One region of the Streptomyces sp. NBC_00986 genome, then DNA from elsewhere that is predicted to be linked to it. Evidence: riboswitches for the same ligand, from Rfam matches in the RefSeq annotation. Region 1 holds a riboswitch; each other region holds the start of a gene.

Region 1 (7,051 bases):
GTGGGGCGGGCTGCGCGTCGGCGGGGGAGGCCGCCACGAGCCCGAAGACGCTGAGGGTGAGGGCGGGTATGGCGGCGGTCAGCAGTCTTCGCAGACTCCGTCTGGGCTTTTCACGCATGGGGGTACTGCCTCCATCGTGGGAGTGGGGTTCCTCGGCGTGGTGGCAGGCCTGTGACGCGCGTAGCGGCGGCAGATGGCATCGTCATGGGCATGACACTTTGAGCGTCCTGTGGGGTCATTGGTGAATGACATGAACAGGACGGGTGGAACGTAGCCGGGGTGACGAGACCGCGAACAGACGCGCCCCATGAACTTTGCCGCTCCATAGAAACTCCATGGACGGCCCATGGAAGCTCCATGGGCCGTCCGCGAAGTAAGAGGCAGATAAAGGGGACTGGCGGTCCTCTAGGGGAGTCCTAGAAGTCCTCGTCCAGGTCGACCGTGCCTTCTACGGCCACCTGGTACGCCGACGGGCGGCGCTCGAAGAAGTTCGTCAGCTCCTGCACACCCTGCAACTCCATGAAGGAGAAGGGGTTCTCGGAACCGTAGACCGGAGCGAAGCCCAGCCGCTGGAGCCGCTGGTCCGCGACGCACTCCAGGTACTGGCGCATCGAGTCGGTGTTCATGCCCGGCAGACCCTCACCGCACAGGTCGCGCCCGAACTGCAGCTCCGCCTCGACGGCTTCGCGCAGCATGTCGGTCACCTCCTGCTGGAGTTGGTCGTCGAAGAGCTCCGGCTCCTCCTTGCGGACGGTGTCGACCACCTCGAACGCGAAGCTCATGTGCATGGTCTCGTCGCGGAACACCCAGTTGGTGCCGGTGGCGAGACCGTGCAGGAGACCCCGGCTGCGGAACCAGTAGACGTACGCGAACGCGCCGTAGAAGAACAGCCCCTCGATGCACGCGGCGAAGCAGATCAGGTTGAGCAGGAAACGACGGCGGTCGGCCTGGGTCTGGAGGCTGTCCAGCTTCTCGACCTCGTTGATCCACTTGAAGCAGAACTCGGCCTTCTCGCGGATGGAGGGGATGTTCTCCACCGCGTCGAAGGCGGCCGCCCGGTCCTCCGGGTCGGGGAGGTAGGTGTCCAGCAGCGTCAGGTAGAACTGGACGTGCACGGCCTCCTCGAAGAGCTGGCGGCTCAAGTACAGCCGCGCCTCGGGGGAGTTGATGTGCTTGTACAGCGTCAGCACGAGGTTGTTCGCCACGATCGAGTCACCCGTCGCGAAGAACGCGACCAGCCGCCCGATCATGTGCTGCTCACCCGGCGTCAGCTTCGCGAGATCGGCGACGTCCGAGTGGAGGTCGACCTCCTCGACGGTCCAGGTGTTCTTGATCGCGTCCCGGTAGCGCTCGTAGAAGTCCGGGTAGCGCATGGGGCGGAGGGTCAGCTCGAAGCCCGGGTCGAGGAGGTTCTTTTCGGTGGAGCTCATTACTGGCACGCCTCGCAGGACTCGGGGTTCTCAAGGGAGCAGGCGACCGCGTCTTCGTCGGGGGTCAACTGCTGTACGGGGATGGGGGTTTGGGCCTGGGCCTGGGCCGCGCGGGCGATGCGGGTCGCCGGGCGGGAGCGCAGGTAGTACGTCGTCTTCAGGCCCTGCTTCCAGGCGTACGCGTACATCGAGGAGAGCTTGCCGATCGTCGGCGTCTCCAGGAACAGGTTCAGGGACTGGGACTGGTCCAGGAACGGGGTGCGGGCGGCGGCCATGTCGATCAGGCCGCGCTGCGGGATCTCCCACGCCGTGCGGTAAAGGGCGCGGACGTCCTCCGGGATCCAACTGAAGCCCTGCACCGAGCCGTTGGCCTCGCGCAGGGCCTCGCGGGTGCGGGCGTCCCACACGCCGAGCTGCTTCAACTCGTCGACCAGGTAGGAGTTGACCTGCAGGAACTCGCCGGAGAGCGTCTCGCGCTTGAAGAGGTTCGAGACCTGCGGCTCGATGCACTCGTACACGCCCGCGATCGAGGCGATCGTCGCCGTGGGGGCGATCGCCAGCAACAGGCTGTTGCGCATGCCGGTCTGGGCGATACGTTCCCGCAGTGCCGACCAGCGCTCGGGCCAGGTCAGTTCCACGCCGTAGTGGTCGGGGTGCAGGACACCGCGGGCCGTGCGGGTCTTCTCCCAGGCCGGGAGCGGACCGTTGCGCTCGGCGAGGTCGGCGGAGGCCTCGTACGCGGCGAGCATGATGCGCTCGGCGATGCGGGTGGAAAGGGCCTGCGCCTGCGGGGAGTCGAAGGGGACACGGAGTTTGAAGAAGACGTCCTGGAGGCCCATCGCGCCCAGGCCGACCGGGCGCCAGCGGGCGTTGGAACGGCCCGCCTGCTCGGTCGGGTAGAAGTTGATGTCGACCACGCGGTCCAGGAAGGTGACGGCCGTGCGGACCGTCTCGTCCAGACGCTCCCAGTCGATGTCGTCACCGACCACGAATGCGCCCAGGTTCACCGAACCCAGGTTGCAGACCGCCGTCTCGCCGTCGTCCGTGACCTCCAGGATTTCCGTGCAGAGGTTCGAGGAGTGGACCGTGTGGCCCGGCTCGGCGGTCTGGTTGGCGGTGCGGTTGGCCGCGTCCTTGAAGGTCATCCAGCCGTTGCCGGTCTGCGCGAGGGTGCGCATCATGCGGCCGTAGAGGTCACGGGCCGGGATGGTCTTCTTCGCCAGCCCCTGCGCCTCCGCCCTGCGGTAGGCCGCGTCGAACTCGTCGCCCCACAGGTCGACCAGCTCGGGCACGTCGGCGGGGGAGAAGAGCGACCAGTCGCCGTTCTCGTTCACCCGGCGCATGAACTCGTCCGGGATCCAGTGCGCCAGGTTCAGGTTGTGCGTACGGCGGGCGTCCTCACCGGTGTTGTCCCGCAGCTCCAGGAACTCCTCGATGTCGGAGTGCCAGGTCTCCAGGTACACCGCGGCCGCACCCTTGCGCCGGCCGCCCTGGTTCACCGCGGCGACCGAGGCGTCCAGCGTCTTCAGGAACGGGACGATGCCGTTGGAGTGCCCGTTCGTGCCCCGGATCAGCGAACCCCGGCTGCGGATGCGGGAGTACGACAGTCCGATGCCACCCGCGTGCTTCGAGAGGCGGGCGACCTGGTGGTAGCGGTCGTAGATGGAGTCCAGCTCGTCCAGCGGGGAGTCGAGGAGGTAGCAGGACGACATCTGGGGGTGCCGGGTGCCGGAGTTGAAGAGCGTGGGGGAGGACGGGAGGTAGTCCAGGCGGCTCATCAGGCGGTAGAGCGCGGCCACTTCGTCCAGGGCGCGGGTCGAGTCGTCCTCCGCGAGACCGGCGGCCACGCGCAGCATGAAGTGCTGGGGCGTCTCGATGACCTTGCGGGTGATCGGGTGGCGGAGGAGGTAGCGGCTGTACAGGGTGCGCAGGCCGAAGTAGCCGAAGCGGTCGTCGGCGCCCTCATCGAAGGAGGCGGCGATCAGCGCGTCGAGGCGGGCCGCGTGCAGCGTCGCGAACTCGGCGGTGCGGTCGGCGATGAGGCCCTCGCGGTGGCCCACGGCGACGGACTCGGTGAACGTCGTGACGCCCTGGGAGGCGGCCTCGGCGGCGATGCTGATCGTCAGCAGCCGGGCGGCGAGGCGGGAGTAGACCGGGTCCTCGGAGATGAGGCCGGCGGCCGCCTCCGTCGCCAGCTCGCGCAGTTCCGCCAGGTCCGCGTGCGCGGACCGGCCGCGCAACGTGGCGGCGGCGACCCGGCCGGGGTCGGCGTCGGGGAGGTCGGCGGTCAGCGCGGTCAGGGTCCGCAGGATCGCGGTACCGGGGCCGTCGGCGTCCTGAACAACCGTTCCGGGAAGCTCGGTTCCGGGTCCGGTCGCGGTCGCTGCGATCGCCTCGTTCGCCTGGGTCGCTGATGCCGGCTCTGCTGGCGCGATGGTCACGGTGGGGCTCTCCCTCGCTCGGCACGGGGCCTCGCCGAGGGCAGGCGGCAGTACACGAGCGCACGGGGCGTCGCGTCCACCGGCCCACTCCACGAGGCCCGGACGTCATGCGCCCTGGCCGGGTGGCCGGACGCGCGCCGTCGGCAGGTCCTCGGACTGACCATGCGTGCATATGCACGTAAGTACACCGTTGCGGGACAGTTCCGGATTCGCACCGGATTCCCCTGCGGCGACAGCGAGCATGAGCATACATCTTGTGCCGGGCTGTCGTGGCACCACCAGATGTTGTGTCGCGGCGGTTTCAGAGCGTCAGTTGATAGGTGAGCAGAGTGAGATCGTCCAGGTGTGGCACGGGATTCCAGTCCCGGTCGGGTGTGCGGACGAAACCCAGGCGTTCGTAGATGCGGTGGGCCGCGTGCATGGAGCTCTGGGTCGACAGCACTACGGCCGTGCAGCCCTCGGTGGCTCGGGCGCGGTCGATGCAGGCGCGGACGAGGGCCTCGCCGGCGCCGCGGCCTCTGGCGGTGCGGGCGATCGCGAGGGCGCGGATTTCCGTCTCTCCAGGGCGCGCTATGTCTGCGACGGGGCCGGGGCCGGGGACGAAGGTGACGCCGCCGAGGAGGTGGTCGCCGTCCACCACGACGAGGACTTCGGCGGCTGCGGCTCGGCTTGCTACGTCCTTGAGCACGGGGAGGTAGGGGTCGGTCTCGCCGTAGTCGAGGAGGCCGTCGGTCAGGTAGGCGTCTGCTGTGAGGGTGCCGAGGGGGTCGTATTCGGTGGGGATTGCTCGGCGGATGAGGATGTCCATGTGGGTCAGTGTGTACGAACAGCGGGCCGCCGAGGGGGGTGCTCTCGGTGGCCCGCTATGGGTCGTGTGTGGCTGGTCGCGCAGTTCCCCGCGCCCCTTAAGTTGGCACACTCACCTGCGCTAGTGGGTTGCCCCTGCTGTTGCCGGAGGTAGCTCTACCTCCACGCCCGGGTCGCCCGCGTCTGCCGTGTAGTCGCCGGGGCTCGTCTCGTCCACGCCCTCCGGAGCCTTGAAGGCCTTCAGGGCGAAGGTGAGGACCACTGTCACCACCACGTTCATCACGAACGCCGTCAGGCCGATGTAGCCGATTTCGCCGATGCCGGGGATCTTCTTGGAGGAGCCGCCGAAGTGGTCCTGGGTCGGGGAGGCGACGCCGTAGGCCGCGAGGGTGCCGTAGATCATGCCGACCGCCCAGCCGGCCAGGAGGGCCCAGCGGTGGGGCCAGCGGGTGAAGAGGCCGCCCACCAGGGACGGGAAGGTCTGGAGGATCCAGATGCCGCCCAGGAGCTGGAAGTTGATGGCGACTGTCTTGTCCATCGTCAGGACGAAGGCCAGGGCGCCGACCTTCACCAGGAGGGAGACGATCTTCGAGACCTTTGTCTCCTGGGCCGGGGTTGCGTCCGGCTTGATGAAGTCCTTGTAGATGTTGCGGGTGAAGAGGTTCGCCGCCGCGATGGACATGATGGCCGCGGGGACCAGGGCGCCGATGCCGATCGCGGCGAAGGCCACGCCCGCGAACCAGTCCGGGAACATGTTCTCGAAGAGCTGCGGGATCGCCAACTGGCCGTTGGTGACCTTGACTCCGGCCGCGATCGCCATGAAGCCGAGCAGCGCGAGCAGGCCCAGCATCAGTGAATACAGCGGCAGGATCGTGGTGTTGCGGCGGATCACGTTGCGGCTCTTGGACGACAGGGTCGCGGTGATCGAGTGCGGGTACATGAACAGGGCCAGTGCCGAGCCCAACGCCAGTGTCGCGTACGTCCATTGGCCCGCCGGCGCGGGCACGAGCCCGCCCGTTCCCGCCGCCTTGAACTTGGCGCCCGCCGCGCTGAAGATGTCGTCGAAGCCGCCGAGCTTGATCGGGATGTAGATGATCGCCACCGCGATCACGATGTAGATCAGCCCGTCCTTCACGAACGCGATCAGCGCGGGTGCGCGCAGGCCGGACGAGTAGGTGTACGCCGCCAGCACGGCGAACGCGATCAGCAGCGGCAGGTCCTTCACGAACCAGTTGGAGTTCGCGCTGCCGCCGACGCCCATGACGTCCAACACGGCCTGGATGCCGACCAGTTGGAGGGCGATGTACGGCATCGTCGCGAGGATGCCGGTGACCGCCACCGCCAGCGAAAGACCTTTGGAGCCGAAGCGGCCGCGCACGAAGTCCGAGGTCGTCACGTATCCGTGCTTGTGCGACACCGACCAGAGCCGGGGCAGGAACGTGAAGATGAGCGGGTACACGAGGATCGTGTAGGGCACCGCGAAGAAGCCGGCCGCGCCCGCCGCGTAGACCGCCGCCGGGACCGCCACGAACGTATACGCCGTGTAGAGGTCGCCGCCGAGCAGGAACCAGGTGACCCAGGTGCCGAACGACCGTCCGCCCAGGCCCCATTCGTCGAGGCTCTGCTCGTTGTCGGCCCGGCGCCAGCGCGCGGCCAGGAAGCCCAGGGCCGTGACGGCCAGGAAGAAGAAGATGAAGACGCCGAGGGCGACGCCGTTCACGCCGTCGTTCACCGGTTACCTCCATGGCGGGTCCGCTGGTCGCGCTGCCACAGCTTGTAGGCGGTCATCGTCAACACCGTCGAGATCAGCACCCAGAGCATCTGGTACCAGTAGAAGAACGGCACGCCGATGAACGTCGGGTCGATCTTCGTGTAGGAGCCGACCCAGAGCAGCGCCACGAACGGCGCGAACAGGCACACGGCGATGATGACGCGGACCGGTGTCACCACTGGATGTCTCACTTCAGGCACATCTGACATTTCGTGGCCGTCCCCTCACTGATCGCCTGTGTAACGCGCAGGCAATGTAGGTCACCGTGTCACGTGAGCGAAAGACCTCGTCCGCATATCGTCATGTCGATTTCGTGAAGGCGTGACATCGCTGTCAACCCGGGCGTCAACAGCAGCGGAATCCCTGTCGTGGGTCGGCCTCCTGGCGGTCTGTCCGCATGCGTTCGAAACCCCGGCGACCTGGGACCTCGGCCTCGGGATGGTTCCGGCGTACGTGCGCGACATACCGGTCGTACGCCGACTCGTCCATCAGCTCCCGGACGTACCAGCGCACTCCACTAGTCGCCCGCCTGAACGCCGACCACATCACGTGCCGCCACCTCCTCCTTCTCCTCCCGGGTCGGGATCAGCCCGGCCGGTGCC
Region 2 (7,051 bases), 4.6 Mb from region 1:
GAGGGCGTACTCGTCGAGGAGTTGCTCCAGCTTGGCCAGGTCGCCGTAGGTGTCGGCACGCGCCATCGGCGGCACGAGGTGGTCGACGACCGTGGCGTGCCCGCGCCGCTTGGCCTGGGTGCCCTCGCCGGGGTCGTTGACGATGAACGGGTAGATCAGGGGGAGTTCACCGAGCACGGCATCCGGCGCGCAGCCGCTGCTGAGCCCAAGTCCCTTGCCGGGCAGCCATTCCATGGTGCCGTGCTTGCCCATGTGGATGATCGCGTCGGCGCCGAACGAGTTGTCCAGCCAGCGGTACGCGGCCATGTAGTGGTGCGACGGGGGCATGTCGGGGTCGTGGTAGATCGCGATCGGGTTCTCGCCGAAGCCGCGCGGGGGCTGGATCATGACCACGACGTTTCCGAACTGGAGGGATGCCAGCACGATGTCGTCGCCGTCGACGTAGAGGTTGCCGGGCGGCTCGCCCCACGCGTCCAACATGCCCTGCCTGAGCTCCGGTTCGAGCTTGTCGAACCAGGCCTGGTAGTCGGCGAGCGGCACCCGCGCGGGTGCGGCGGCCAGTTGCTCCTCGGTGAGCCATTCGACGTCGTGACCACCGGCGTTGATGAGCCGGTGGATCAACTCGTCACCGTTGTCCGGGTGTTCGTCGACCCCGTACCCGGCGTCCCGCAGAGCATCAAGCACTCGAATCGCAGAAGCGGGCGTGTCCAGACCGACCGCGTTGCCGACCCGCGAGTGCTTCGTCGGGTAGGCGGTGAAGACGACCGCGAGCTTCTTCTCAGCGTTCGGCTTGTGCTTCAACTTCGCGTGCCGTACGGCGATTCCGGCGACCCGCGCGGCCCGCTCGGGGTCGGCGACGTAGACCGGGACGTCGTCCGGGCCCTGCTCCTTGAAGGAGAAGGGGACGGTGATGAGGCGGCCGTCGAACTCCGGGATCGCGACCTGCATCGCCGCGTCCATGGGGGAGAGGGCGGCGGCGGAGTCGTCCCAGGCCGCCTTGGACGACGTAAGGCAAAGTCCTTGCAGCACAGGGATGTTGAGGTCGGCGAGGGCGCCGATGTCCCAGGCCTCCTCGTCGCCGCCCGCCGAGGCCTGGGAGGCGTGGGTGCCGCCGGAGGCGAGGACGGTGGCGATCAGGGCGTCCGCCGTGCCGAGGATCTCGTACAGCCCGGAGTCGGCGCCGCGCAGTGAACCGCAGTACACGGCAAGGGCGTTGGCGCCCTTCGCCTCGATCTGCTCGCAGAGGGTGTCCACGAAGGCGGTGTTGCCGGAGAGGTGGTGTGCCCGGTAGAAGAGCACGCCGACCGTGGGGCGGCCCTCGACGTGGGCGCGCTCGCCGTGGACGCCGAACTCGGCCATCTTCTGCGGCTCTTCGAAGCCCTCGCCGGTGAGCAGCACGGTGTCCGAGAGGAACCGGGCGAGTTCGGTGAGGTTGTCAGGGCCGCCCTCGACGAGGTAGCGCAGTGCCTCAGCGACGACACCGGCCGGTACCGACGACTCGGCCATCAACTCGGCGTCGGGGACGGTCTCTCCGCCCAGCAGAACGGTCGGGATGCCCGAGGCCTTGAGTGCGGCGAGCCCGTCCTCCCAGGCACGCTTGCCGCCGAGCAGTCGTACGACGGCGATGTCCGAACCGGAGATCAGGGCGGGGAGTTCCTCCGCCGCGTCCACCCGGGACGGGTTGCCGATCCGGTACCCGGCGCCGGAGGCCCGGGCCGCCAGCAGATCCGTGTCGGCGGTCGACAACAACAACACTGTGCTCATGCGGGCGCTCCCGGTGGAATGAAAGGCAGTCCTTGCGGCGCGCCGGACTCGATGAGTCGCCAGAGCGCGTCCGTGTCCGCGTGCTGTTCGATGAGGTCGCCGAGCCGGTCCAGCTGCTCCTCGCGCAGCGCGGCGAACGAGGTGTCGGGCGCCGGCACGAACCGGCGGCCCGCGGCGGCCGCCACCTCGCGCAGGAACGCCCGCCGGAACCCGTCCGACTCCAGCGAGCCGTGCCAGTGGGTGCCCCAGGTCTGACCGACCCGGCAGCCGTCCAAGAAGGCTTCTCCGCCGGTGAGTTGGGCGACCCCGTGATGGATCTCGTACCCCTCGACCGGCTCGCCGAGGGCTTCGCCCACCGGCCGGGTGAGGGTCTTCTCGCGCGCGAACCGTACGCGCAGCGGCAGAACTCCGAGCCCGTCGACCGACCCCTGCCGGCTCTCGACCTCGTCGTCGATGTGCTCACCGAGGATCTGGAAGCCGCCGCAGATCCCGAGTGTTGGCCGTTGCTCGGCCGCCCTGCGCACGAGGGCGTCCGCAAGTCCCCGCTCCCGCAGCCACTCCAGCGCCTTCACCGTGCCCCGGGTCCCCGGGATCACGACGAGGTCCGCGTCGGCCAGCTCCTCCGGCCGGTCCACGAACCGCACCACGACGCCCGGTTCGGCGGCCAAAGCGTCCACGTCGGTGAAGTTGGACATGAGGGGGATCGCGCAGACGGCGACCCGCAGCACGTCCTCGCCGACCGGCGGCGCGGTGTTCGACTCGCGCACGGTGCCGCGCAGCGAGATCCGCAGCCCGTCCTCCTCGTCGATCCCGAGCCCGTGCTGGAACGGCAGCACGCCGTAGGTCCGGCGCCCGGTGAGGCCGAGGAGCATCTCCAACCCCGGTTCCAGCAGCGAGACATCGCCCCGGAACTTGTTGACGAGGAACCCGGCGACGAAGGCCTGGTCCTCGGGGCTGAGCAGCGCCACGGTTCCGAAGAAGGAGGCGAAGACGCCCCCGCGGTCGATGTCGCCGACGACGAGCACGGGCAGTTGGGCATTTCGCGCGATGCCCATGTTCACGATGTCGGTCCGCCGCAGATTGATCTCGGCGGGACTGCCGGCGCCCTCACAGATCACCGCGTCATACGTGCCCCGCAACTCGGCGAGACAGTCCAACACCGTGCCGAGCAGCGCCTCTTGGCGCCCGCCGTGATAGCCGCGGGCACTCATCTCGCCAACTGGCTTGCCCATCAGGACGACTTGGCTGCTGCGGTCGCTGCCCGGCTTGAGGAGGACGGGGTTCATCAGCGCGGTCGGCTCGATGCGGCAGGCCTGTGCCTGCATGGCCTGGGCCCGCCCGATCTCCGCCCCTTCCCGCGTCACGAACGAATTCAGGGACATGTTCTGCGCCTTGAACGGCGCGACCTTCACGCCCTGGCGCACCAGCCACCGGCAGATCCCGGCGGTGACGACACTCTTGCCGGCGTCCGAGGTGGTCCCGGCCACCAACAGCCCACCGCCGCTCATGACTTCCGTCCCTTCACGAGGAGCCGCCCGGCGACACTGACGCCGAGCGCGAGCAGACCGACGCGCCGGGACAGGCGTACGGCCCGCGCGATGTCCGGTACGGCGACGGGGCGTCCGTCGCCGTTGAGCACGGGCCGGTGCTCGACCCGGCCGCCGTAGGAGAGCGTTCCGCCGAGCCGTACGCCGAGGGCTCCCGCGAAGGAGGCCTCGACGGGGCCGGCGTTGGGGCTGGGGTGTTTGCCGGCGTCGGTGCGCCAGGCGCGTGCCGCTCCGCGCGGGTCGTCGCCCGCGACGGTCGCGAGGGTCGCGGTGAGGCGGGCGCCCGGCCAGCCGGCGACATCGTCGAGGCGGGCCGAAGCCCAGCCGTAGCGGCGGTACTTGGGCGACTTGTGGCCGACCATCGCGTCGAGCGTGTTCACGGCCCGGAAGCCGAGCAGGCCCGGGACGCCCGCGATGCCGCCCCAGACCAGGGCGCCGACGACCGCGTCGGACGTGTTCTCGGCGACGGACTCGACGACGGCACGGGCGATCCCGTCGGCGTCGAGGGACTGCGGGTCCCGCCCGCAGAGGTGGGGGAGCCGTGCCCGCGCACCGTCGATGTCCCCGGCCTCCAGCGCGCGCCCGATGACCCCGGCCTCGCGCGCGAGGGAGGTCCCGCCGACGACGGCCCAGGTGGCGGCGGCGGTGAGGGCGGCAGAGGCCGTACGAGACGGTCGTAGGGCCGAACTGGCCGCGGCGGCGAGGGCGATGGTGCCACCGACGCACACGGCGGTGTGCAGGGCGCCCCAGCCTCGGTGGTCGCGCCACAGCACCTGTTCCACGGCACCGGCGGCACGGCCGAACGCGGCGACCGGATGCCCGCGGCGGGGATCGCCGAGGAGGTGGTCGCCGAGGAGGCCGGCGGCGGCGCCGTACGCGAAGACGCGATCGGCACGCATCGGGTCAGCCGATCGCTGGGTCGGACACGGGGATGGTGCGGGACCTCGAACGGCAGCCGAGCATGGCGATATGTCCTCACTCAGGGTGTCCACGCCCTGGTTCGACGAGACCGGCGGTGAGAGTTCCTGGCTCCCGGGGGTGTCTACCCCGGTGACAGTGGCGGGACCGCGCCGGATTCACACCGGCTTCCTCTCCTGCCGCCGTATATGGCTCCGGCAGTCCACCATGCTGTTGGAAGGGCCGTCAACTTGCTGTTGACCTGCGGGGACGGAGTGTGCTGATGCCCACACTAGGTCCGGATTCAGGCTAGGCAGCGCCTGTCCAATTCGTAGAATTGGACACAACGACAAGGGAGCGGCACAGAACATCCGGGGCGGGTCCCGTCCGGTTCGGTCCTGGTGCGGTCAATCCGGGAACTAGGTGTCGTGCCTTTGCCGTCCGGGACTAGTCTGCATCGACCGGGCGGGTGCGCCGCGACAGGGGTTGAGGCTCGACATGGGGGAGGCGGTGTGGCCGACCGGGCATCCGCGTGGCGTTGGCAGAAGAGCAGCTACACCAATCCGACCGGAGAGTGCGTCGAGGTCGCCCATCCCGGAGGCGAGGTGTGGGTGCGGGACTCCAAGAATCACGCGCAGCAACACATGGTCGTGACCCGTATGGCGTGGTCCACGTTTGTGACGGCGGTGGCAGCGGGCAGAGCCGATGGCGACGCAACCCGTCCAGCGTGAGCCGCGAGAGGCTGGGGGCACAAATGGGGGCCGAGAGTGAACGACCGCCGCCGGGCAGTGGGATTCCTGCCGAGCGGAAACGGCTCGCGCTGTTGTCGTACTGCGCCGTGTGCGGAGCCGTTGCCACGGCTGCCGGGGCCCTGACCTCCCTGCTCTTCGACGGAGTCCATGAGCGGTTCACGGTCTGGATCGTCACTTCGGCGGTAGTCGCGGCGGGGGCCGGGGTGGCATGGGGGTTCGCGCCGGTCAGCTTCCATTGCCTTGCTGCGGGTCATCGGTTCGCCTCCCGCCCGAGGGCCGACCGTCGTTCTCCGTCCGGTCGTTGAGATTCCCGGTTCTCCTCCTCGCCTGCGGTTCACGGCGATCCCGCAGCCTGCGTATGAGCCATCCGATCGTCCCGGTCAGGAACGCGCTGCCCGCCGAGACCAGTGCTACGTGTGTGGTGGGCGAGAGCCTGACGTGGTGGAGATCGATGCCCTTTGCGATGTGCACTGATATCACCAGGCTTCCCACGATGAGCGCGGTGCACAGAGTGAGACAGCCACTTTTGGCCAGGAAGCCCCTCAGCTCCTGGTCCCTGGTGCGGAGCCCGCGCTCATGCTCTGCTTCCAGGAGGCCGTCCAGCGTTTTGGCCTGGCCTTCGTCCTTCATGCCCACAGCGAAGAGGTCGTGGACCGTGGGGTGGTTCCACTCCTCCTGGACCGGCGGGTTCTCGCTGGAGGTCTCGCTTTGAAGGGAGTCTGGTGTTGCTGGGGTCGCGGGTGGTGATGATGCTCTGGTGGCGTGTGTGTCGCCGGAGGCGGCTTGATCAGGGCTGCGGGCAGCGGACAGGGCAGTGAGGAAGTGCCGCACGAGCCCTTGCCAATCGAAGAGCGGCATTGCCGGCCCTCCCCCTGCTGTGCCCGAGCCGTGGGGCTCCGGGTCAGACCACGCTGAAGGCTTCCTTGGCATCGTCGATCAGATCGAGTGCCTGGGTCCCGCTGTAGGCGAGATTCCGCAACTGCTCGAAGGAGTCCTGGAAATTGGCCACGAGTTCGAAGTTGTCCCGGGTGGCGATCGAGCCGGCCTGGGAGAACTCGAGGTAGATCAGGTCTTCCTCGTCCTTGAAGCTGAGCAGGACGAACGCGGTCTGTGTGCTCAACAGGGCACCGGCCGAGAACGGCAGTACCTGAAGGGTGACGCGCGGATGCTCAGCCATGTTCTTGAGGTGCTGCAACTGTCGACGCATGACGTCGGGTTCACCGATTCTGCGCCGTAGAGCCGCTTCGTCCACCACGAAGTGCAACTGGTCGATGCCGGTGTCCTCGTCGAAGACCCGCTCCTGTCGGGCGGTGCGGAACTCGACGATCTTGCGCCGGAAGACGGCGTCGGGCAGCTCGGGCACTGCCAGGGCGTCCGCGTACTCCTCGGTGTGCAGCAGGCCGGGAATGACGACGGGGTGGTACGTACGCAACGACGTGGCGGCCGTCTCGAAGCCAAGGTACTCGTAGAAGCGCGGAGCGGAGAGACCCGCGAAGGGCGCCCACCACGACTGACCCTTGGAGTTGCGGGCGGCGTTCTCCAGGTCGTCCACCGTCTCGGGATCTTCCAGGCGGTACAACTGCACGAGGGCGCGCAGGTCGGTCAGGGCGACACTGACCGTCCCTGTCTCGATGCGGTTGAGTTTCGAGACGGACCAATCCACCTGACCTGCGGCCTCTTCCCGGGACAGACCGGCTGCCTCACGTGCTCGGCGCAGTGCGATGCGGAGCTTGCGGCGATTCAGGCTCGGGTCCACTTCCCTGCGCATGACTCTTCCTTTGGTCCTCATTGCGAGTCGGCGGCGCCTGCTGTCATGTGAGTACAGGCCCATCGATATGTGGCAAAGTGCTGCCTGTCCACTGGCCTTGCGTCAACGTGAGCCTATCAGATGGGAGCACTCCGATATGACACATGTCGGATCGAGTTTCGGCTGGTTGGGGCCTGCCCGTCTGCCACGCGGCAAGGCGGGGCGTGGCGTGGCGTGAACGCATAAATCCCGGGAGGCCCGACCAATGGTCGGGCCTCCCGGGATTTCGAGTTGTGGCGTCAGGCCACGATCAGATAGATCCCGTACGCCACCGCCGCCGTGCA
Region 3 (7,051 bases), 6.8 Mb from region 1:
TCAACGCGCGGGTGACGTGCGGCAGGACCAGGCCGACGAAGCCGATCGCCCCGGCGCAGCTGACGAGGACGGCGGTGAGCAGGGCCGTGGCGCACAGCAGGATCAGCCGGGCGCGGGCCACGTTCACGCCGAGGCCGGCTGCCGCCTCCTCGCCGAAGGCGAACGCGTCCAACGTGGTGGCATGGCCGAGGCATACGACCAGGACGAGGGCCAACGCGCCCGCGCACAGCACCACTTGACCCCAGTCGGCGCCGGAGAGCGAGCCGAGCAGCCAGAACAGCACGCCCTTGGTGGTCTCGGCGTCGGCCGACGTCAGCACCGTGAACGACGTGAGCGCGGAGAAGAGTTGCATGGCCGCCACGCCGGACAGCACCACCCGGTCCATGCTCGCGCCGAGGCTGTGGCTGAGCAGCATCACCAGCCCGAAGGAGAGCAGCGCACCGACGAACGCGCCCGCCGACAGCGACACGGCCCCGCCGCCCACGCCGAGCACGACGACAGCGACCGCCCCCGTGGACGCCCCGGAGGACACGCCGAGCACGAACGGGTCCGCCAGCGGATTGCGCAGCAGGGACTGCATGACCGCACCGCACAGCGCGAGCCCGGCTCCGCAGACGGCCGCGAGCAGTGTGCGGGGCATGCGCAGGTCCCAGACGATGCCGTCCCGGAGCGGGGCGAGCGAGCTGTCGCCGCCGCCGAGGTGGGCCGCGACCGACGCCCACACGTCGGCCGTGGAGATGTCGGCCGGACCGATGGTCACCGCGAAGGCCACGGAGACCAGCAGCGCGACCAGCCCGCCGCCCGTCAACATCAGGGTGCGGAGAGTCACTTGGCGAGTCCGAAGTCGCGCAGGCCGGCGGCGACCTGCTCGATCCCTTCGACGGTGCGGACGGAGGGGTTCATCGCCTGGCCGCTGAGCAGGATGTACCGCTTCTTCTTGACGGCGGTGAGGTTGCGGGTGGCGGCGTTGGTCTCCAGGAAGTGGATCTTCGCGTTGGCGGTCTCGGCCGTCTGCGACTTACGGGTCAGATCGCCGAGGACGATGACGTCGGGGTCGCGGTCGGCGACGGTCTCCCAGTTGATCTGGGGCCACTCGTCGTGGGTGTCGGAGAAGGCGTTCTCGGCGCCGACGGTGCGGGTGATGGCGCCGGGGGCGCCGCAGCAGCCGGCCAGGTAGGGCGACTGGGAGTTGGCGAACCAGTACATGAGGGAGGTGCCGGAGGCGTCGAGGCCGGCGGTGGCCTTGGTCACCCGCGCCTTCAGCTGGGCCACGAGCTGGTCGCCGCGCGCCTGCACGCCCATCGCGCGTGACAGGTCGCGTATCTCGCCGTAGACGCTGTCGAGGGTGAGCGGTGTGCTGCGCGAACCGTCGCCGCCGCTGTCGTTGTCCTTGCCCGCGCAGTCGGACGGCGAGACGTACGTCGGCACGCCCAGCTTCTCGAACTGTTCGCGGGTCGCGACTCCGCCCTTGCCGAGCGTCGAGACGAAGGAGGCGGTGACGAAGTCGGGTTCGGCGTCGAGGACCTTCTCGAAGGAGGGCGCGTTGTCGGCGAGGCGCGGCACGGTCGCGTTCGCCTTCTCCAGGCCCTTGAGCACCGGGTCGGTCCAGGTGGCGGTACCGACGATGCGGTCGGCGAGGCCGAGGGAGAGCAGGATCTCGGTGGTGCCCTGGTTGAGGGAGACGACCCGATCGGGGGCCGACTTCAGGGTGACCTTCTGCCCGCAGTCGGTGAGGGTGAGCGGGAAGCCCGCGGCGGACTTCTCCGTCTCGCCGTCGGCACGGTCGCCGTCCGATCCGCCGCACGCGGTGAGCAGCAGGGCGGGCGCGACGAGGAGTGCCGCGGTGCGGCGGCGCAGCGGGACGGGGGCGGTACGGATCACGGGCATGCCTTGCCTGTCGGGGCTCGAACGCGGAGCCTGGCCTACGAACTCCCCCTCGCCGAGGGCGAGAAGGCGCCAGCAGGTCTTCGGACTCGGGTTCGTCCGGACGGGGCGCCTTCCCGGCGCGTCACACACCGGCTCCTTCGGCCGGCCCGCGTCGCCCCAGTGGCGTCTGATGCCCCGCCCGTCCCCCTCACCGCTGCGCGTCAGTTCCGGATTTTCACCGGATTCCCTGGCCTCGGTTGTGGCACGACTGGCCCGCACAACCTATCAAGATCGGCGGTCGGCTCCCGCTGCGGGGTGCGGTGGGAAGGTGCCGCCGTACGGACCGCGACGCAGAAGGCGGCGCACGGCAGAATCAGCGCGGCGACGAAGTGGCGGGCGATGCCGATGCGGTCACGTCGCGGTGCGTACGTCCTTGCCCGGTGCGGTGTTGTGCCGCGCCGCACGAAGCCCGACGGCCTCACGGCGGAGCGCCTCCACCGTGGCCGTCACTTCGGGAGCACGGTCGCGGACCGTGACGGCGACGGTGGCGCGGCCGAGCCAGGCGGGGTCGTCGACCTGGACGGTACGCACGCCCGTGGGGACGGCCGGGGCGGTGAGTTCGGGCAGTACGGCGATGCCGAGACCGGCGGCGACAAGTCCCAGGCGGGTGGGCCATTCGCGGGCGGCGTAGGCGATCCGCGGGTGGTCGAGCGTCGGCCAGGCGCCGAACTGGGGGTCGTCGCGCAGGCCCTTGCCGACGATCCAGGCTTCGTCCCTCAGGCCGGTCACGGGGACGGTTCCCCGGCCGGCGAACCGATGGTCGGCGGGCACGGCGAGCAACAGGCCGCCGTCCAGGAGCAGTTCGCGGGAGAGTCCCTCGAAGTCGTAGGCGGGCAGGTCCGGTCCCACGCCGATCACCGCGATGTCGATGCGGTGGGCGCGGAGTTGGCGGAGCTGCGTGGGAGAGGAGGCCTCGCCCAACTCGACGATCAGGCCCGGGTGTTCGTCGCGGAGGCGGGCCAACGCCCTGGGGACGAGCACGGCGGCGGCCGCCGGGAACGCGGCGACGGCGACGCGTCCGGTGAGGTGGTCCTGCAGCCCGGCGAGGTCCGTACCGACCGCGTCGATCTCGTTGAGGACCGTCGCGGCTCGGCGGGCGAGCACCGTGCCCGCCGGCGATGGGGCAACCCCGCGGGCGCCCCGGACGAACAACGGCGCGCCCGCGGCAGTTTCCATCGCCGCCACCTGACGGGACACCGCCGACTGCGTGTATCCGAGCGCGTCGGCCGCGGCGGTGAACGATCCGGTGTCGACCACGGCCTGGACGACACGCAGACCGATGAGGGTGAATTCGGCCATGCCGACATCCTGACACATTCCAGGAACGCATGTCTCATGTGCGAGATCATCGCTGGTGGAATGGCTGGCACGGCAGCACGATGGAGTGGCAGGAGCAAGTGATCCACCACCCACAGGGAGCACTGATCATGGCGAAGACCTGGTTCATCACGGGGAGTTCAAGGGGGTTCGGCCGCGAGTGGGCGGAGGCCGCGCTCGAACGCGGCGATCGTGTCGCGGCGACAGCTCGGGACGTCAGCCGACTGACTCCTCTGGTCGAGCGGTACGGGGACGCCGTACTGCCGATGCCCCTCGACGTCACCGACCGTGCCGCGGTGCATGCGGCGGTGGGGCGTACCCACGCGCGTTTCGGTTCGCTGGACGTCGCCGTCAACAATGCCGGCTACGGGCATTTCGGCATGGTCGAGGAATTGGAGGAGGACGAACTCCGGGCTCAGATGGAGACCAACTTCTTCGGCGCGGTCTGGGTCACTCAGGCCGTACTGCCCTTCATGCGGGCCCAACGATCGGGCAGGATCCTGCAGGTCACCAGTGAGGGCGGCGTACGCGCGTTCCCAGGCATCGGTGCGTACCACGCTTCCAAGTGGGCTCTTGAGGGATTGTCGGAGTCCCTGGCGCAGGAGGTGGCAGCCTTCGGCATCCACCTCACCAATGTCGAGCCCGGCCCCTACGCCACCGACTGGCTGGACCGCGGCGCCCGGCACAGCGAGCCGCACCCGGACTACGCCGAGGTCCGCACGGCCACCGCACCGGATTTCGAGGTCGGCGACCCCCACGCGACCCGCGACGCGATCCTCCGGATCGTCGACGCGGACAAACCCCCACTGAGGATCTTCCTCGGCAGGTCCTTCACCGATGTCGCCGCGCTGTACGAGGAGCGGTTGAGCACTTGGCGCCAGTGGCAGCCGGTCTCCCTGGCCGCTTTCGGCTGAGCAATGGCTCAAGCCCATTCACCGAACAGGCCGTTCGGCTTCTCTCCGGTTCCGTCCGACCCCTGTGCGGCACGCCCCGTGCGGCGGATCGTAGGGTGCCTCGACTCGTACGCGTGGAGGTCCAACGGCCATGTCCCAAACGATCGTTGTCGGTGTCGACGGTTCCCCGGACGGTCGCGTCGCGGCCGACTGGGCAGCGACGGAAGCCGAGTTGCGTGACCTTCCCCTGCGGGTCGTACACGTCTCGACGCTCCCCGACGATCAACTCCTCACCACCTGGCCCTACTTCCGCGAGCCCTCTCCCGACGCTCTCGTCACGTCGCTCACGAAGGACCACCCCGAACTTCGGGCCGAGGTGGTCACCCTCACCGGGGAGGCCGTGCCGACGTTGCTCCCCCTGACCGCCGAGGCCGACTGCACGGTCCTCGGGCTGCGCGGTACGGGCGGTTTCGCGGGCCTGGCCCTCGGTTCCGTGGCCCACGGGGTCGCCGAGCGCTCCGAGCGGCCGGTGGTGCTGGTGCCGAGCGGGTTCGTCCACAGCCGCCGCGGGCGGTCACCGTACGGTGTGACGCTGGGCGTCGACGGCGGCGAACTGCCGGGCGCCGTCGTCGACTTCGCCTTCGACGCCGCCTGCCGGCGCGACACCGGCCTGCACGTCGTACACGCCTGGCGGCTGCCCTCGCCCGCCGAACACTGGATGCCGTACGCGCCGCCCGAGAAGGACCGGGGCCGCTGGGAGGACCAGGAGACGCAACGCTTCTCGGACGCGTTGCGGCCCTGGCGGGAGAAGTATCCGCATGTGGGTGTCTACGAGGATCTCCGCCTCCAGAGCCCGGCGGCCGCCCTGGTCCAGGCGTCGGCCACTGCCTCGGCGGAACTGCTGGTGACCGGCCGCGCGGGCCGGACCCTCGGGCCCACCCTGCACGCCGTACTGGAACACACCGCGTGCCCGGTGGCCGTAGTCCCGCACCGCACATGAGAACAGCTCCGCCCGTTACACTCGCGGGCCTGAACTCGCCTCGTGAAAAAGGCCGTTGGGCAACAGGAGAACCGAAGTGACGGACGCAGGATTCAGCGCGGACGACGTGGACACCGGCAGACCCCAGTCGGCCCGCATGTACGACTACTTCCTCGGCGGCAAGGACAACTACCCCGTCGACTGGGAAGCCGCCGAGAAGGTCATCTCCTTGTTCCCCGCCGTCAAGCAGATGGCGCGGGTGAACCGCGATTTCATGCACCGGGCCTCGCGGCTGCTGGCGGAGCGGGGAATCAGCCAGTTCCTGGACATCGGCACCGGAATACCCACCCGGCCGAACCTTCACCAGGTGGTCCAGGCGATCAACCCCCGTGCGCGCGTGGTCTACGCGGACAACGACCCGATAGTCCTCAGGCACGCCGAGGCGCTTCTTCACAGCACGCCGGAGGGCAGCACCACCTACATCCAGGCCGACGTGCGCGAGCCGGGAAAGATCCTCGCGGCGGCGAAGGAGCAGCTGGACTTCGAGCAGCCGATCGCCCTGTCGCTGGTCGCGCTCCTGCACCTGGTGGCGGACGAGGACGACCCCCATCGCATCGTGGGTGAACTGCTCAACTCCCTTACGTCCGGGAGCTACCTGGCTCTGTCCCACGCGACGGGCGACTTCGATCCGGAGACCTGGGAGCGCGTCGTCGAGGTCTACCGCAGGGGCGGCACGCCCGCCCAAGTGCGGTCACGTGCCGAATTCACCGGTTTCTTCGAGGGACTTGAGCTTGTCGCCCCCGGCATTGAACTCGCCGCAGGCTGGCACCCCGAGCCCGGAGCACAGTCCGGCGAAGCCGACCGGATCCCGCTGTACGTCGGAGTCGCCCGCAAACCGTGAGACCCAAGTCATAGAACGAGCGCGGTGATCGCATCGATCACCGCGCTCGCCGTGGAAGAGGTGGCAGAAGCCGTTACGCCGCGACGGGGTCCGGCTCCTGCGTCGGCGTGGTGGCGTCCGGGCGCGCCGGGTTGAGGAGGCGTTCGGCGAGGGGGGCGAAGATCAGGCCGAGGGCCGTCCAGAGGATGAGCTGCGCCGCGACCGAGTAGAAGCGGAAGTTGAAGAGCACGTCGGCGGGGAAGCCCGGGTAGACGATGTTGCCCTTGTCGTCCTTCAGCGGCAGTGGTGTCTCGGTGGCCTGGTTGCCGAAGTTGGCCTTGTTGTACGAGAGATGGCCCAGCTGCGGCAGGAGCAACATGACGATCCCGATCGCGACGACGAACGCGGCGCCGGCGAGGAGGGTCGCGTTCCAGTTGCCGAAGCGTGCCTGGAGGTGCTTGCCGAGGTAGACGGCGCCCGCGAGGAAGGCGACGGAGCACACGACCATGATCAGGTACAGGGCGCTGCGCTGCTGGATGGTCTCTTCGTGACCGATCGCGGGCGGGTTGGCCGGGTACTTCAGGAACGGCACCAGGTACATGCCGAGGAACCCGCCGCCGGCGACGAGGAGCGCCAGGTTGCGTGCCCGCAGCCCGCCGGTGCGGCCCAGGCAGACGGCGTAGGCGACGGCGAACAGGGCGCCCATCGCCATGCCGAAGAAGATCATGCCGACACCGATGCCGACGTTGGCCTGGATGGTCCGGCTGAACAGGTCGGGGTCGGCGGCCTCGACGGGCAGGCCGGCCGCCTTGTCCAGGGCGTTCTGGGCGGCGTCACGGCCGCTCTCGTAGTCGATGGCCTTGGCGATCTGCGGCTCGGCGAAGATGCGCGCGAACACGAAGGCGAGCAGGCCCGCGACTGCGCCGGCGAGTATGCCGCGCAGTATGAGCTTCTTTTCCATGTCGAGTTGTCCGTACGTCCGGGTGCCGGCGGAGGGTCAGTGGCAGGGGAAGCCGAGGAAGTGGCGGGCGTCGTGGACGAACTCGTGGACGTGCA
Region 4 (7,051 bases), 1.4 Mb from region 1:
CCCGAAGCCGCCCGCGGCACCCTCGGCGCCGACCCGCTGAACTTCGCGGCCCGCACCGGGTACGAGGCCTTCCCCCTCGCGCCCGTCGCCGCGCTCGCCCGGCGCTGCGCCGAGGCGTACCCGGGGCTGCGCGCGCTGACCGTGGACGTGCTGCCGTACCACGAGGCCGGCGGTTCGGCGGCGCAGGAGCTGGGTGCCTCACTGGCGACCGGTGTCGCCTATCTGCGCGAGCTGGCCGAGGCGGGCCTGAGCACCGAACAAGCCGTAGGACAGCTGGAGTTCAGGTACGCGGCCACGGCCGACCAGTTCCTGACGATCGCCAAGCTGCGTGCCGCGCGCAGGCTGTGGGCACGCGTGGCCGAGGTGTGCGGTGCGCCGGGCGGGCAGGTGCAGCACGCCGTGACCTCGCCGGTGATGATGTCCCGCCGTGACCCGTGGGTGAACATGCTGCGCACGACGGTCGCGACGCTGGCTGCCGGGGTGGGCGGCGCCGAGTCCGTCACCGTGCTGCCGTTCGACCACGCGCTCGGGCTGCCGGACGCGTTCGCGCGCCGGATCGCCCGGAACACCTCGACGATCCTGGTCGAGGAGTCGCATCTGTCCCGGGTGATCGACCCGGCGGGCGGCTCCTGGTACGTGGAGCGACTCACGGACGAACTCGCCCACGCGGGCTGGGAGTTCTTCCAGCACATCGAGCAACAGGGCGGCCAGGCAGCCGCGTTGCGCTCCGGCAGCCTCCGCGAGGACCTCGCCACGACCTGGGCGGCCCGCAGCGCGAAGCTCGCCAAGCGCCGCGAACCGATCACGGGCGTAAGCGAGTTCCCGAATCTCGCGGAGCGTCTCCCGGAGCGCGCCCCCGCCCTCACGGCCCCGTCCGGCGGCCTGCCGCGCGTACGGCGCGACGAGGCGTACGAAGCCCTCCGCGCCCGCTCCGACGCACACCTCGCGGCGACCGGCTCCCGGCCGCGGATCTTCCTGGCGGCGCTCGGCCCGGCCGCCGCGCACACCGCCCGGCTCTCCTTCGCGTCGAACCTGTTCCAGGCCGGCGGCATCGAGCCCGTCACCACAGGCGAGTTCGCGGACAGTGGGGCCTCCGAGGCCTGCCTGTGCTCCAGCGACGCGCTGTACGAGGAGCAAGCGGCCCAGGTCGCCGGGGAGTTGAGGTCGGCCGGTGCCGGGCACGTGTTCCTCGCGGGCCGCCCCGGGCAGTACTCCGGTGTCGACGCCTACGTCTTCGCGGGCTGTGACGCCGTAGCTGTACTCTCCGCCACCCTCGACCGCATGGGAGTGTCCTGATGGCAGCGATGGGGCGCATCCCCGACTTCTCCGGGATCGAGCTGGGGACCCCGGCGGCCACGGAGGCCGGCCCCGACGAGTGGCGTGACGCCGTGAAGAAGGCGGCGGGCGGCGACGACCTCCTCTGGGAGACCCCGGAGGGCATCGCCGTCAAACCCCTGTACACGGGGCAGGACTTGGAGGGCCTGGACTTCCTGGCCACCTACCCGGGCATCGCGCCGTATCTGCGCGGCCCGTACCCGACGATGTACGTCAACCAGCCCTGGACGATCCGTCAGTACGCGGGTTTCTCCACGGCCGAGGAGTCCAACGCCTTCTACCGCCGCAACCTGGCGGCCGGCCAGAAGGGCCTCTCCGTCGCCTTCGACCTGCCCACCCACCGGGGTTACGACAGCGACCACCCGCGCGTGACCGGTGACGTCGGCATGGCGGGCGTGGCGATCGACTCGATCTACGACATGCGCCAGCTCTTCGACGGCATCCCGCTGGACAAGATGACCGTGTCGATGACGATGAACGGCGCGGTGCTGCCCGTACTGGCCCTCTACATCGTGGCGGCGGAGGAACAGGGCGTACCGCCCGAGAAGTTGGCCGGGACCATCCAGAACGACATCCTCAAGGAGTTCATGGTCCGCAACACCTACATCTATCCGCCGAAGCCGTCGATGCGGATCATCTCCGACATCTTCGCGTACACCTCGCAGCGGATGCCCCGCTACAACTCCATCTCCATCTCCGGCTACCACATCCAAGAGGCGGGCGCGACGGCCGACTTGGAGCTGGCGTACACCCTCGCGGACGGGGTCGAGTACATCCGGGCGGGCCGGGAGGCGGGGATGGACGTGGACGCGTTCGCACCCCGGCTCTCCTTCTTCTGGGCGATCGGCATGAACTTCTTCATGGAGATCGCGAAGATGCGCGCGGCCCGTCTCCTCTGGGCCAAGCTGGTCAAGCAGTTCGACCCGCAGAACGCCAAGTCCCTCTCCCTGCGCACCCATTCACAGACCTCGGGCTGGTCGCTGACCGCGCAGGACGTCTTCAACAACGTCACGCGCACCTGCGTAGAGGCGATGGCGGCGACCCAGGGCCACACCCAGTCACTCCACACCAACGCCCTCGACGAGGCCCTCGCGCTGCCCACCGACTTCTCGGCACGCATCGCCCGCAACACCCAACTCCTCATCCAGCAGGAGTCCGGCACCACCCGGGTGATCGACCCGTGGGGCGGCAGCGCGTACGTGGAGAAGCTGACGTACGACCTGGCCCGCCGGGCCTGGCAGCACATCGAGGAGGTCGAGGCGGCGGGCGGCATGGCCAAGGCCATCGACGCGGGCATCCCCAAGCTGCGCATCGAGGAGGCCGCGGCCCGCACCCAGGCCCGCATCGACTCCGGCCGCCAGCCGGTCATCGGCGTCAACAAGTACCGCGTGGAGACCGACGAGCAGATCGACGTCCTCAAGGTCGACAACTCCTCCGTCCGCACCCAACAGATCGAGAAACTACGGCGGTTGCGCGCCGAGCGCGACGAACAGGCCACCCAGGACGCGCTGCACGCCCTGACCCGGGCGGCGGGCGGTGAGGGCAACCTGCTGGAGCTGGCGGTCAACGCGGCCCGCGCGAAGGCGACGGTCGGCGAGATCTCCGACGCGCTGGAGAAGGTGTACGGGCGGCACGCGAGCCAGATCCGTACGATCGCCGGTGTGTACCGCACCGAAGCCGGCGACTCCCCGTCCGTGGAACGCACCCGCACCCTCGTGGCCGAGTTCGAGGAGTCCGAGGGCCGCCGCCCCCGCATCCTGGTCGCCAAGATGGGCCAGGACGGCCACGACCGCGGCCAGAAGGTCATCGCCACCGCCTTCGCCGACCTCGGCTTCGACGTCGACGTCGGCCCGCTGTTCCAGACCCCCGGCGAGGTGGCCCGCCAGGCCGTGGAGGCGGACGTGCACATCGTCGGAGTGTCGTCCCTCGCCGCCGGACACCTCACCCTCGTACCGGCGTTGAAGGAATCGCTCGCCGAGGAGGGCCGCGAGGACATCATGATCGTGGTCGGCGGAGTCATCCCACCCCAGGACGTACCCACCCTCCTGGAGATGGGCGCGGCGGCCGTGTTCCCGCCCGGGACGGTGATCCCGGACGCGGCCTACGACCTGGTGCAGCGACTGGCCGCCGACCTCGGGCACACCCTGTGATCGAGCTCGACACCTATGTGAAGGGCGTGCTCGACGGCAAGCGCGCCCTGGTCGCCCGCGCCATCACCCTCGTCGAGTCGACCAAGCCCCAACACCGGGTCATGGCGCAGGAGTTGCTGACCGAACTCCTCCCGCACAGCGGCCAGGCCCGCCGGATCGGTATCAGCGGCGTACCCGGCGTAGGCAAGTCGACCTTCATCGACGCCTTCGGCACCCTCCTCACCTCGCAAGGCTTCCGGGTCGCGGTGCTGGCCGTGGACCCGTCGTCGACCCGCACGGGCGGCTCGATCCTCGGCGACAAGACCCGCATGGAACGCCTGGCCGTGGACCCGGCGGCCTTCGTCCGCCCTTCCCCCACCGCCGGCACGCTGGGCGGCGTGGCGAAAGCGACCCGCGAGTCCATCGTGGTGATGGAAGCGGCGGGCCACGACGTCGTGCTGGTCGAGACGGTAGGCGTAGGCCAGTCGGAGACAGCGGTCGCCAACATGGTCGACTCCTTCCTCCTGTTGACGTTGGCCCGCACCGGCGACCAACTACAGGGCATCAAGAAGGGCGTCCTGGAACTGGCGGACGTCATCGCCGTCAACAAGGCGGACGGCCCGCACGAGCGCGACGCGAAGAGCGCAGCACGGGAGTTGGCGGGCGCGCTACGCCTGATGCATCCGGCCGACGCGGCCTGGACCCCGCCGGTACTGAGCTGCAGCGCACGCGAGGGCACCGGCCTGGACGCGGTCTGGGAGCGCCTCGAACAACACCGTTCACTGCTGGAGTCGACGGGCCGCCTGGCGACGAAGCGCAGTGAGCAGCAGGTGGACTGGACGTGGACGATGGTCCGCGAAGAGCTGTTGGGCCGCCTGCACGCGGATCCGGCAGTACGTGCGCTCGGGCCTTTGCTCGAACAGCAGGTCAGGGACGGCGAGTTGACAGCGACTCTGGCGGCAGAGGAAATCCTGCGAACTTTCGAATCCCGGCCAACCGACTTGCCCTAAGGGGCGCGGGGAACTGCGCGACCAGCCCCCACCGGCCCGCAGACAAAAAATCGACGCACCCACCCCAGACCCTTTAGGCTGGCCACGCAGCTGGTTCGCCCCGTCAGCCAGACGGAACGCGTCGCAAGAGGGAACCCGGTGAAACTCCGGGACTGCCCCGCAGCGGTAAGCAGGAACGACCGCCGTCATACGCACTGGGCCCACACAGGACCTGGGAAGCGACGGCCAGTAGGTGTCCTCCGGTTCGAAAAGAGGACGTGCCCGCAAGTCCGAAGACCTGCCACCTGCCCGCACGCGAAGCATTCGCGTGCGGAATCCCGGTGACCTCGTGGGCGGGTCGGCGTACACACGGGCGGTCACCATCCCCCGGTCTACGAACCTTCGCACCCACGTCCCGCCACCGGGATCCAGGGAGATATCTCGCGAAGGAGATTTCCGTGACACCGAAGTCCGCAGCCGCGGCAGCACGGGCAACCGTCTACGGCTACCCCCGCCAGGGCAAGAGCCGGGAGCTCAAGAAGGCCATCGAGGGCTACTGGAAGGGCCGCGTCGACGCAGACGCGCTCCGGACCACAGCCGCCGACCTGCGCCGCACCAACTGGCAGCAACTGGCCGACGCAGGCATCCACGAAGTACCGACCGGCGACTTCTCGTACTACGACCACGTCCTGGACACCACCGTCATGGTCGGCGCGATCCCCGAACGCCACCGCACCGCCGTCGAACTCGACGCGCTGGACGGCTACTTCGCGATGGCACGCGGCACGCAGGACGTGGCGCCGCTGGAGATGACGAAGTGGTTCGACACCAACTACCACTACCTCGTGCCCGAGTTGGGCCCGGACACCGTCTTCGCCACCGACTCCACCAAGCAGGTGGCGGAGTTGAAGGAGGCCCTCGCCCTGGGCCTGACCGCCCGCCCGGTGCTCGTCGGCCCGGTCACCTACCTCCTGCTCGCCAAGCCCGCACCCGGGGTGTCCGCGGACTTCGAACCGCTGACCCTCCTGGACCGCCTGCTCCCCGTCTACGCCGAGGTCCTCGCCGACCTCCGCGCGGCGGGCGCGGAGTGGGTGCAACTCGACGAACCCGCCCTGGTCCAGGACCGCACCCCGGCCGAACTGAACGCCACCACCCGCGCCTACCGCGACCTCGGCGCCCTGACGGACCGGCCGAAGCTCCTGGTGGCCTCGTACTTCGACCGGCTCGGCGACGCGTTGCCGGTCCTCGCGAAGGCGCCCGTGGAGGGCCTCGCCCTGGACTTCACCGAGGCCGCCGCAGCCAACCTGGACGCCCTCGCCACCGTGGGCGGACTGCCCGGCAAGCGGCTGATCGCGGGTGTCGTCGACGGCCGTAACGTCTGGGGCAACGACCTCACCAAGTCCCTTGCCACACTGGGCACGTTGCTCGGTCTTGCCGACCGGGTCGACGTGGCCGCGTCCTGCTCGCTGCTCCATGTGCCGCTCGACGCCGCCGCCGAACGGGACATCGAGCCGCAGATCCTGCGCTGGCTCGCGTTCGCGCGGCAGAAGACGGCCGAGATCGTCACCCTCGCCAAGGGCCTGGCCCAGGGCACCGACACGATCGCCGCCGAACTCGCCGCCAACCGCGCCGACTTGGCCTCCCGCGCCGGTTCGGCCCTCACCAGCGATCCCGCCGTACGGGCCCGGGCCGCCGCGGTCACGGACGCCGCCGCCCGCCGCTCCCAGCCGTACGACGAGCGGACCGTCGCCCAGCGCGCGCACCTCGGGCTGCCGCCGCTGCCGACGACCACGATCGGTTCGTTCCCGCAGACCGCCGAACTGCGCACCGCGCGGGCCGACTTGAGAGCGCGGCGGATCGACAGGGCCGGTTACGAGGAGCGGATCAAGGCGGAGATCGGCGAGGTCATCTCCTTCCAGGAGAAGACCGGCCTGGACGTCCTCGTGCACGGCGAGCCCGAACGCAACGACATGGTCCAGTACTTCGCCGAGCAGCTGACGGGCTATCTCGCCACGCAGCACGGCTGGGTCCAGTCCTACGGCACCCGTTACGTCCGCCCGCCGATCCTGGCCGGCGACATCTCCCGCCCCGAACCGATGACGGTCCGCTGGACGACGTACGCCCAGTCCCTCACCTCACGCCCGGTCAAGGGCATGCTCACCGGGCCGGTCACCATGCTCGCCTGGTCCTTCGTCCGCGACGACCAGCCGCTCGGCGACACCGCCCGGCAGGTCGCCCTCGCCCTGCGCGACGAGGTCAACGACCTTGAGGCGGCCGGGACTTCGGTCATCCAGGTCGACGAACCCGCCCTGCGCGAGACCCTCCCGCTGCGCGCGGCGGACCGGGAGGCGTATCTCGCCTGGGCCACCGAGGCGTTCCGGCTGACCACCGCCGGTGTCCGTCCGGAGACCCAGGTCCACACGCACATGTGCTACGCCGAGTTCGGCGACATCGTGCGGGCCATCGACGACCTCGACGCGGACGTCATCAGCCTGGAGGCGGCCCGCTCGCACATGCAGGTCGCCCGCGAGCTGGCCGAGCACGGTTATCCGCGCGAGGCGGGACCGGGTGTCTACGACATCCACTCCCCGCGCGTCC

What was found. Region 1 has a riboswitch for cobalamin ahead of OG504_RS18950 (ribonucleoside-diphosphate reductase subunit alpha). Riboswitches for the same ligand answer to the same signal wherever they lie in the genome.
Region 2: linked by a shared signal. The riboswitch ahead of OG504_RS40215 (cobalamin biosynthesis protein) and the one ahead of OG504_RS18950 (ribonucleoside-diphosphate reductase subunit alpha) in region 1 are both predicted to bind cobalamin.
Region 3: linked by a shared signal. The riboswitch ahead of OG504_RS50665 (ABC transporter substrate-binding protein) and the one ahead of OG504_RS18950 (ribonucleoside-diphosphate reductase subunit alpha) in region 1 are both predicted to bind cobalamin.
Region 4: linked by a shared signal. The riboswitch ahead of metE (5-methyltetrahydropteroyltriglutamate--homocysteine S-methyltransferase) and the one ahead of OG504_RS18950 (ribonucleoside-diphosphate reductase subunit alpha) in region 1 are both predicted to bind cobalamin.

What each region holds. Positions count from the first base shown of each region.
Region 1 covers NZ_CP108733.1:4,400,154-4,407,204, reverse strand. Annotated here, with positions in the region: gene OG504_RS18960 (putative Ig domain-containing protein) at 1-118, opposite strand, end outside; gene OG504_RS18955 (ribonucleotide-diphosphate reductase subunit beta) at 417-1,430, opposite strand; gene OG504_RS18950 (ribonucleoside-diphosphate reductase subunit alpha) at 1,430-3,820, opposite strand; cobalamin riboswitch at 3,996-4,155, opposite strand; gene OG504_RS18945 (GNAT family N-acetyltransferase) at 4,173-4,679, opposite strand; gene mctP (monocarboxylate uptake permease MctP) at 4,800-6,410, opposite strand; gene OG504_RS18935 (DUF3311 domain-containing protein) at 6,407-6,658, opposite strand; gene OG504_RS18930 (YbdD/YjiX family protein) at 6,795-6,995, opposite strand; gene OG504_RS18925 (carbon starvation CstA family protein) at 6,967-7,051, opposite strand, start outside.
Region 2 covers NZ_CP108733.1:8,954,969-8,962,019, forward strand. Annotated here, with positions in the region: gene cobN (cobaltochelatase subunit CobN) at 1-1,764, opposite strand, end outside; gene OG504_RS40210 (cobyric acid synthase) at 1,761-3,272, opposite strand; gene OG504_RS40215 (cobalamin biosynthesis protein) at 3,269-4,210, opposite strand; cobalamin riboswitch at 4,310-4,452, opposite strand; gene OG504_RS40220 (DUF397 domain-containing protein) at 4,721-4,939, shown strand; gene OG504_RS40225 (hypothetical protein) at 5,186-5,818, opposite strand; gene OG504_RS40230 (helix-turn-helix domain-containing protein) at 5,862-6,728, opposite strand; gene OG504_RS40235 (hypothetical protein) at 7,007-7,051, opposite strand, start outside.
Region 3 covers NZ_CP108733.1:11,219,886-11,226,936, reverse strand. Annotated here, with positions in the region: gene OG504_RS50670 (FecCD family ABC transporter permease) at 1-829, opposite strand, end outside; gene OG504_RS50665 (ABC transporter substrate-binding protein) at 826-1,887, opposite strand; cobalamin riboswitch at 1,941-2,154, opposite strand; gene OG504_RS50660 (LysR family transcriptional regulator) at 2,278-3,225, opposite strand; gene OG504_RS50655 (SDR family NAD(P)-dependent oxidoreductase) at 3,354-4,157, shown strand; gene OG504_RS50650 (universal stress protein) at 4,288-5,136, shown strand; gene OG504_RS50645 (SAM-dependent methyltransferase) at 5,213-6,016, shown strand; gene OG504_RS50640 (CbtA family protein) at 6,090-6,956, opposite strand; gene OG504_RS50635 (CbtB domain-containing protein) at 6,993-7,051, opposite strand, start outside.
Region 4 covers NZ_CP108733.1:3,001,140-3,008,190, forward strand. Annotated here, with positions in the region: gene OG504_RS13185 (methylmalonyl-CoA mutase family protein) at 1-1,296, shown strand, start outside; gene scpA (methylmalonyl-CoA mutase) at 1,296-3,485, shown strand; gene meaB (methylmalonyl Co-A mutase-associated GTPase MeaB) at 3,482-4,474, shown strand; cobalamin riboswitch at 4,549-4,774, shown strand; gene metE (5-methyltetrahydropteroyltriglutamate--homocysteine S-methyltransferase) at 4,912-7,051, shown strand, end outside.